Regions from separate parts of the Salimicrobium jeotgali genome, predicted to be linked through region 1. Evidence: riboswitches for the same ligand, from Rfam matches in the RefSeq annotation. Region 1 holds a riboswitch; each other region holds the start of a gene.
The links. Region 1 has a riboswitch for S-adenosylmethionine ahead of AAV35_RS12115 (O-acetylhomoserine aminocarboxypropyltransferase/cysteine synthase family protein). Riboswitches for the same ligand answer to the same signal wherever they lie in the genome.
Positions count from the first base shown of each region.

Region 2: linked by a shared signal. The riboswitch ahead of AAV35_RS03705 (methionine ABC transporter ATP-binding protein) and the one ahead of AAV35_RS12115 (O-acetylhomoserine aminocarboxypropyltransferase/cysteine synthase family protein) in region 1 are both predicted to bind S-adenosylmethionine.
Region 3: linked by a shared signal. The riboswitch ahead of AAV35_RS14570 (sodium:solute symporter family transporter) and the one ahead of AAV35_RS12115 (O-acetylhomoserine aminocarboxypropyltransferase/cysteine synthase family protein) in region 1 are both predicted to bind S-adenosylmethionine.
Region 4: linked by a shared signal. The riboswitch ahead of AAV35_RS10960 (methionine ABC transporter ATP-binding protein) and the one ahead of AAV35_RS12115 (O-acetylhomoserine aminocarboxypropyltransferase/cysteine synthase family protein) in region 1 are both predicted to bind S-adenosylmethionine.

Region 1 covers NZ_CP011361.2:2,410,473-2,412,669, reverse strand. Annotated here, with positions in the region: gene AAV35_RS12120 (trans-sulfuration enzyme family protein) at 1-593, shown strand, start outside; SAM riboswitch class I at 670-780, shown strand; gene AAV35_RS12115 (O-acetylhomoserine aminocarboxypropyltransferase/cysteine synthase family protein) at 886-2,197, shown strand, end outside.
Region 2 covers NZ_CP011361.2:747,068-749,264, reverse strand. Annotated here, with positions in the region: gene AAV35_RS03705 (methionine ABC transporter ATP-binding protein) at 1-858, opposite strand, end outside; SAM riboswitch class I at 971-1,081, opposite strand; gene AAV35_RS03700 (TlpA family protein disulfide reductase) at 1,219-1,635, shown strand; gene AAV35_RS03695 (thioredoxin family protein) at 1,852-2,157, opposite strand; gene AAV35_RS03690 (toprim domain-containing protein) at 2,168-2,197, opposite strand, start outside.
Region 3 covers NZ_CP011361.2:2,201,772-2,203,968, forward strand. Annotated here, with positions in the region: gene aspA (aspartate ammonia-lyase) at 1-961, shown strand, start outside; SAM riboswitch class I at 1,106-1,213, shown strand; gene AAV35_RS14570 (sodium:solute symporter family transporter) at 1,304-1,822, shown strand; gene AAV35_RS11020 (SLC5/6 family protein) at 1,844-2,197, shown strand, end outside.
Region 4 covers NZ_CP011361.2:2,192,320-2,194,516, reverse strand. Annotated here, with positions in the region: gene AAV35_RS10970 (S66 family peptidase) at 1-240, shown strand, start outside; gene AAV35_RS10965 (GNAT family N-acetyltransferase) at 273-746, shown strand; SAM riboswitch class I at 826-941, shown strand; gene AAV35_RS10960 (methionine ABC transporter ATP-binding protein) at 1,028-2,056, shown strand; gene AAV35_RS10955 (methionine ABC transporter permease) at 2,046-2,197, shown strand, end outside.

The DNA of each region.
Region 1 (2,197 bases):
TTGCCACGCCGTACCTGCTGAGGCCACTGAAGCAGGGCGCCGACCTCGTCGTACACAGCGCTACGAAATATCTGGGCGGTCACAGTGATGCGACAGCAGGAGTGCTTACGGGAGAAAGGGAGCTCGTAGAGAAAGCACGCCAAAAAATTGTCTCCCTCGGCTCTAACCTGAGTCCGTTTGAAGCATGGCTGACGTATCGCGGTACGAAAACGTTAGGAATCCGTATGGAAAAACAGTCCCGGAACGCCCAGGCTCTTGCAGATGCCATGCAGAGAAATGCAGATGTGGAGAAGGTTTATTACCCGGAAAACGTATCGGCAGAAGGCAACGGCGCCATCGTTACGATAGCTCTGAATAAATCTATAGAGATGAACACCTTCTACCGGACGCTCGGCTGGATCAAAATTGTGCCGAGTCTTGCCGGAGTTGAAACGACCGTTTCCGTTCCTTCCCGGACGTCTCATCGTGCCCTTTCCGCTAAAGATAAAGAAAGATTCGGAATCGACGACCACGTTGTCCGGGTCTCTGTCGGGATTGAGAGTTCGGACGATATCTCCGCTCAGTTGGAACAGGCGATCGAAGCCTCTAAATAAGAATTTTCTAAAAATTGTTGACTTTTTCGGATGCTTCCGTATATAATGCAAAGCATACCATTTAATTGAATAGCGACTCTTATCAAGAGCGGCTGAGGGACTAGGCCCTGCGAAGCCCGGCAACCTTCAAACATCGGTTTGAAAAGGTGCCAATTCCTACAGATCTTAGAGGTCTGAGAGATAAGGGGAGGATGTAAATATATTTAACGTAAACCTCTTCTTATCGAAGGGGTTTTTGTTTATATCTCCTCACTCGGACCCTCTGTCATATATTATACAGGAGGGATTTTTCATGACTGAGCAATTTAAGAATTACGATTTGGACACGCTTGCCCTGCACGGGGGACAGGAGGTCGATCCGGCAACGGGTTCGAGAGCCGTACCGATCTATCAGACGACATCCTACGTATTTGATGATACCGAGCACGCCAGGAACCTGTTCGGTCTCGAGGAGCCCGGAAACATTTATTCAAGAATCGGCAACCCGACCGTAGATGTTTTCGAGAAAAGAATCGCTCTTTTAGAAGGCGGTACGGCTGCTGTGGCTACCGCTTCCGGAATGTCCGCTATTGCGTATTCCATACTGAACGTCGCCGGAGCAGGTGATGAGATTGTGGCGGCAAGTAACCTGTACGGAGGAACGTATAACTTATTTGCAAAAACGCTGCCGCGTTACGGTATTGAGGTGAAATTCGTCGATCCGGAAGATCCCGCGAACTTCAAAAAGGCGATTACGGAGAAAACGAAGGCGGTCTTTGCGGAGACGATCGGTAACCCGAGCCTGCACGTGCTTGATATTGAAAAAGTATCCGAAATTGCCCATGAACAGGGAGTGCCTCTGATTATAGACAATACGTTCGCGAGTCCGGTCCAGTGCAAACCGCTGCAGTGGGGGGCGGACATCGTCGTCCACTCGGCGACAAAATGGATCGGCGGTCACGGGACAGCTATAGCCGGGGTAGTCGTGGACGGAGGTACCTTCGACTGGGCGAACGGGAAATTCCCCGGCTTCACGGAGCCGGATGACAGCTACAACGGTCTCGTTTATTCGAGAGACCTCGGGGAAGTGGCATTTGCTACTAAATTCCGGGTGCAGCTTCTCAGGGATATGGGAGCGTGCCTCAGTCCTCAAAACGCTTTCCTTCTTATTCAGGGGCTGGAGACACTGTCTTTACGCATTGAACGTCATGCGGAAAATTCCCTGAAAGTTGCTAAGCATCTGCAGGCGCACCCGGATGTGGAGTGGGTATCCTATCCGGGCCTTCAGGAGCATCCGGCGCATGAACTTGCCGATAAATATTTGCAAGTCGGCTACGGGGCTATCGTTAACTTCGGTATTAAAGGGGGAAGAGACGCCGGGAGGAAGCTGATCGATAACGTCTCTCTCTGGTCTCACGTTGCGAACGTGGGAGATGCGAAGTCTCTGATCATTCACCCGGCATCCACTACCCATCAGCAGCTCTCCGTGGAAGAACTGGCGGCGAGCGGAGTGTCAGAAGAACTGATTCGTTTGTCCGTAGGTATCGAATCGGTGAAGGATATCATCAATGACCTGGATGAATCGATTGAGAAGGCGACGGACAGGGCGGCTGCAGGCAAGTCAT
Region 2 (2,197 bases), 1.0 Mb from region 1:
CCGGGACACTTCACTGATCAGTGCCTGATGCGTACGTTCTCCGACGAAATGGAACTGGGCCACTTCCCCGAGAGGGTATTCCTCTTTAATAAGAGAAAGAGAAGATTCCCGGTCAGGGTCTCCCATCACCTGGTCGACGAAACGTTTCGTCACTTTCTGTTTCGGTCTTAAAAATACGTCCAGTACGTCACCTTCTTCCACAATTTTTCCGTCTTCCATTACAGCCACACGGTGGCAGATTTTACGGATGACGTGCATTTCGTGAGTAATGAGCACGATGGTAAGTCCGAGTTTCGCATTGATATCGACGAGCAAATCAAGAATGGAGTCGGTCGTTTCCGGATCGAGAGCGGAGGTCGCCTCATCACATAAAAGGACTTTCGGGCGATTTGCGAGTGCTCTGGCGATACCGACACGCTGTTTTTGACCCCCGCTCAACTGGGAAGGGTACGAGGTCCCGCGGCCGCCGAGACCAACGAGCTCCACCAGTTCGTCCACACGTTCCTTTCTTTCCTCCTTCGATACTCCCGCAATTTCGAGTGGAAAAGCGATATTATCTTCCACTGTACGGGACCACAGCAGGTTGAAGTGCTGGAAGATCATTCCCATGTCCTGGCGGGCCAGACGGAGATCTCCTTTTGACAGTGAAGAAATCTCCCTGTCGTCTATATTGATCGTTCCGCCACTCGGGTCTTCGAGACGGTTCAGCAGGCGGATGAAAGTACTTTTTCCGGCCCCGCTGTATCCGATGACGCCGAAAATTTCACCGGAGTCGATCGTCGCCTCGAGGTCACTGACCGCGTGTACATCCTGATCCTTCGTTCGGAACACTTTTGACAGACCTTTAATCGAAATCATTGTTTTTCCTCCTGCGTCTGTAAGAGTCGCTGTCTCTTACGGTTTTAGCAAATAAAAAAAACCCCTCTGCCTGAAAGAACAGAAAGGTTGGTATTTAAAAATCAATTCTGTTCTCTCATCTATCAGAACCGATTGTTCTGTAGGATTTGGCACCATTTTAAACAGAATGTTTAACGGTTGCCGGGCTTCATAGGGCCAGTCCCTCCACCTCTCTTGATAAGAGAATTTCATTTATTCAATTTATAGAGCGATACGGAAGATTTTAGCACTGTACCGGGCTGGTGTCAATAAACTTCAATAAAAAGCGTGTATATGTTACGATTTTTGCAAACTTGCTATTGAAGAAAGGATCCGATACTTATGAAAGCACCCGTATTCACATTACCATACCTTACCGGAGAAGGCACTTATACACTTCCGGAAACTCCGGGGAAAGTCACCATTCTTACTTTCTGGGCCTCCTGGTGCCCGGATTCCGGTGCAGATATGCCGAAAAAAGAGCAGCTTTTCGATTCGCTCCATACGGACGACGTGGAAATGATTACCATCAACGTTGCCGGCCGGGAAGGAAAGAGGGAAGATGCCGTAAAGTATAAAGAGAAATTTTTGACACAGCCGACGCTTGAGGATAATGGAACGAAAGTGTATGACCTCTACGGCTGCACCGGTGTTCCTACCACCGTCATCATCTCATCCGAAGGGGAAATCGTTCATCAATTCGGCGATGACGCTTCCTTTATGGACATTATGAAAGCCGTCGGAGAAACGGTGGAATAGTGGAGATTTCTTTTGCGTGACTTTCGGACGCCATATCCGGCCCCGAAGGTCACGTTTCTCTCTGTTTCCTTCCCTTCAGCACATCCTTCCCTCTCTGAAGGGAACGATTCGGCGTAAATCGTTCCTTTCAGGCCCCCGTGGCGCTTCCGAAAGGAACGATTCTCCCGTCCGCGTTCACAAAAGCACCAGCTCCCGGGATGATGAGCTGGTGCTTCGCTATATTTTCTCTTTTTCTTTCATCAGATTGAAAATTTTCGTCACCGATTCGAACGCATACACTTTCTCTTCCACTTTCCCGTCTTTCCATACGAGCAGACAGGGTACGCTTGATACCTGTTTCTCCTGCATGAAGTCCGGGAAGAGGCTCGCGTTCATTTCATAGAAGACATCTTCTTCTCTCATCTTCTCGATGATATCAAGCATTTCCCTTGCCAGGTGGCACGTTCCGCAAAAGGGACTGTAAATGAATACGTACCCTCTTCCTACTTCCGGCAGTGTTTCCCTTACATTCACTTCTTTCATTGTTGCCTCCTTACATCATGTAGACAGGTTTGATCCGGAA
Region 3 (2,197 bases), 210 kb from region 1:
GATGACCCGGCTGGAACAGACGATGGAAACGATGGCTGATACATTCGGTAAAAAGGCGGCTGATTTCGATCACATCATCAAAGTCGGACGTACGCACCTGCAGGACGCCGTTCCGATCCGGCTCGGACAGGAACTGAAAAGCTACCAGCGTGTGATCGAACGCGACCTCAACCGGATTAGACGCTCCAAAGATAATCTGTTCGAAATCAACATGGGGGCAACAGCGGTCGGTACCGGTCTGAACGCCGATCCGGTATACACGAAGCTCGTAGTGGAGTATCTGGCCGACATCAGCGGACTTCCGCTCAGGGCAGCAGAGAACCTGGTAGACACTACCCAGAACACCGATGCTTACACGGAAGTTTCTTCCGCTTTGAAAAACACTATGACGAGCATGTCCAAAATAGCGAATGATTTTCGTCTGATGGCCTCCGGGCCGAGAACCGGACTGAGCGAAATCACTCTCCCGGCCCGACAGCCGGGCTCGTCCATTATGCCCGGGAAAGTGAACCCGGTCATGCCGGAAGTTATTAACCAGATCGCTTTTCAAGTTATGGGAAACGACCACACGGTGAGCATGGCTTCAGAAGCCGGACAGTTGGAGCTGAACGTCATGGAACCGGTCATGATTTTCAATCTGCTTGAATCCATCACTGTTATGAACAACGGGTTCGGCGTTTTCACGGATCTGTGCCTGAAAGATCTGCAGGCGAACGAAGAAGTACTCCGGGAGAACGTGGAGAAAAGCCTTGGAATCATTACGGCTTTAAGCCCGCACATCGGTTACGAACGCTCTTCACAAATCGCCCAGGAAGGCATAAGAACGGGCAAAACGGTGCGTACCCTCTGTATGGAGTATGAGGTTTTGAATTATGAAGACCTGGAAATTATTCTCGACAGTTATGAAATGACCTACCCGGGTATTGCAGGAGCACACCTGAAGGAAGAAATGACAGTCTGATACAGCAGCTTTAAAGGGACGCCCTTCGGCGTCCCTTTTTTTGAGAACGAAATACAGTCCTGTCTTTTCTATTTTTCGAAATTTCTAAAAAATCATTGACATTCCTTTTCTTCCCCCGGTAGAATGAACGTTAATTTCATACACATCTTATCAAGAGCGGTGGAGGAATCTGGTCCTGTGATCCCGCGGCAACCTGTTCGTAAAGAACAAGGTGCTTCTTCCAGCAGACACTATCTGTCTGAAAGATAAGAGCAGGGACGTTCAGGAGAACCCTTCTATTTTTCTTACGGAAAAGTGGAAGGGTTCTTTTTGTATGTACAGATATGTAAAGGAGGAGAGGAAATGAATTCTTACGGAGTATGGGTCATTACACTGGCGCTGTTATATACGCTCGCGTTAATCATCGTCGGCAACGTGGCAAAGCGGAAAGCCGGCCGGGGCGAGCAATATTTTATAGGGGGACGGACGTTCCGGTGGTGGACGGTCGCTTTCTGTATTACAGGTCTTTTTTCGGGTTCAACGTACATATCGATTGTGGAGCTTTCGTATCTTACGGGGATCTCAGCTATATGGTACGGGGTCGCAGAAACACTGCAGGTTCTCCTGATCGCCCTTCTGCTTATAAAATCGTTCCGGGAGAAATTGATCGTCACCATCACCGGATTGATCGGTGATCAGTTCGGCAGACGTGCCAAAGCTTTATCCGGCGCCATTACGGCCTTCGCTTTCCCGATGTGGTCGGTGGCCACGGCCATTGCATTCGCTTCTGCCTTCCACGTCTTCACCGGCGTGTCTCTGTCTTTATCCGTGGCGTTCACAGCCCTTCTTTTATTCGTCTATTTACAGTCGGGCGGCATGTAGGCGGTCGCCTTTACACAAACGATGAACACTATCATTTTCGCCCTCATGTTCATAATCGGTGCAGCAGCGTTCTTCATTAAACCCGGCATTTCCGGTCTGCAGCAGCTGGCAGTCGAACAGCCCGGGATGTTCGACTGGGACGGAGCCGGTCTTCAGGTCATTCTCGTATGGTTTGCCACATTTCTTGTGAACGTCATTTTAGCTCAGGCTGCTTTCCAGATGGCTCTGTCCTGCAGAACACCGGAAGAAGGGCAAAAAGGACTGATTGTGGCAGAAGTGATGAGCATCCCCTTCATTCTTTTCGGGATCCTCTTCGGACTCTCGGCGGCTGCGGTTGTCCCCGATGCAAGTCTCGGTCTCATAGCACTGCCCCGG
Region 4 (2,197 bases), 220 kb from region 1:
GGGATTCTTCAGAAGGCCGGCGGCATCATATTCGGTAAGCCGAAAGATGAGACATATTATGAGGAATATAAAGAAGTTATTTCCCGGGTAATGAAAGAGTATGACCTCGAGAATCTTCCTGTGCTTTATAACTTGAATTTTGGCCATACGGAGCCGAAATTTCTCCTTCCTTATGGAGCGCAGGCGGAAATTAATTGCAGTGAAAAAACTTTTTCCATTCTGGAAAGTGGAGTGGAATGACCGGCATTTTATAATGAAAGCAGGGACGGTTTATGAATTTTGGAATAGAAAGTATGACTGAAGAATCAGCTATACGGACGTTGAAGTGGAAGTACAGAGAACCTTACGATTTTTACAATTGTATATTTAATGAAAAAGAGATAAATGAAAGACTGGATGGTTCATACAAAGTCGTTGTCGATGAATACTCGGAAGAAGTTTTTGGGTTTTTTTGCCTGGGGGAGTCGGCCCGCATCCCGGCGGGGCACCAGCACGGGGTATATGACGAGGAATGCGTGGATCTCGGAGTCGGTATGAAGCCCGAAAAAACAGGGAAGGGGCACGGGTTTAAGTTTATGTCCTTTATTGTGGAATACATAAGAGAACATTACGGAAAGGTGTGTATAAGATTGTCCGTAGCTGTTTTTAACGAGCGGGCAATTCGTCTGTACAAAAATTCAGGATTTGAGCTCAGAAGTTCTTTCCTTACCGATACTTCCTCTTTCATTACAATGGTAAGAGAATAAATAATTTTCAAAAAATGATTGACGGTAAAGACGCGAGTATATTAATATAGTCTACATCACAAAAAACTATAAACGTATCTTCTTATCCAGAGAGGTGGAGGGACTGGCCCTTTGAAACCTCGGCAGCGGAACTGATGGAATTCCATCGGAAACCGTGCCAATTCCAGCAGGTGCATCGCACTTGAAAGATGAGAAGAGACGGTTTTCTAAATTTTATTAGAAGACCCCTCTTCCATTTTTCTGGAAGAGGGGTCTTTTCGTTTAAGTAAGGAGGATGGAGCATGATTCAGTTCGAGAACGTTTCGAAAGTGTATGAGCACAACGGAAAAGAGTTGCGGGCGGTGGATGGCGTAGACATATCTATCGAGAAAGGTGAAATTTTCGGAGTGATCGGGTTCAGTGGAGCCGGGAAAAGTACGCTTGTCCGGTTGGTGAATCTGCTGGAGCAGCCTTCCGGGGGCAATATATTAGTGGAGGAGGATGATTTGTCCCGGTTGTCCAAGCCCGGACTCAGGAAAATGCGCAAGCGTATCGGGATGATCTTCCAGCACTTTAACTTACTGGAGTCTAAAACGGTTTTACATAATGTCGCCTTCCCGCTGATCATTTCCGGCACTCCCAAGAAAAAAATAAAAGCCAGAGTGGAAGAGGTCCTTGATTTCGTAGGACTTTCGGATAAAGCACATCAGTATCCGGAAGAACTCTCGGGTGGTCAGAAACAGCGGGTAGGTATTGCCCGGGCGCTTGTTACATCACCGGACATTTTATTATGTGACGAAGCGACTTCGGCACTTGATCCGGAGACGACGAAGTCGATCCTTCAGTTACTGAAAAGAGTACGCGACGAGTATAATCTTACGATATTGATGATTACTCACGAAATGAACGCAGTCCGGGAAGTGTGCGACCGTGTCGCTGTCATGGAAAACGGCCAGGTCATTGAACAGGGGTCCATTTTCGAACTGTTCTCGAATCCTCAGCACCCGACGACGAAAAACTTTATCCAGTCGGTGATGGAGAGCGATATCCCGCCTTCCATCCTCTCGGGTATTGAAGAACGCGGGGGAGGACGTCACGTATACCGGGTCACATTCGTCCGGGAGAAGGCTGCTCAGCCCATCTTTTCGCAGGTAGCCAAAAACTATCAGGTCGAAGTGAACGTTCTTTTCGGACAAATTACGGAACTGCAGGGGATCCCGTTTGGCCAGCTGGTAGTGGAACTGCTTGGGGAAGACAGGGAGATTGTCAGAGCACTGGATTATATACAGCGGACAGTAAGCGTCCAGGAGGTGGAAGCTGATGCAGGTTAATTTACTGGAATTCTGGCCAAAGATTTTGCAGGCCATCAACGAAACATTGATTATGGTAGGGGTGTCACTGGTGGTAGCGGCACTCATCGGTATCCCGCTTGGAATCGCACTTGTCGTTACGAGACAGGGCGGGCTTCTCCA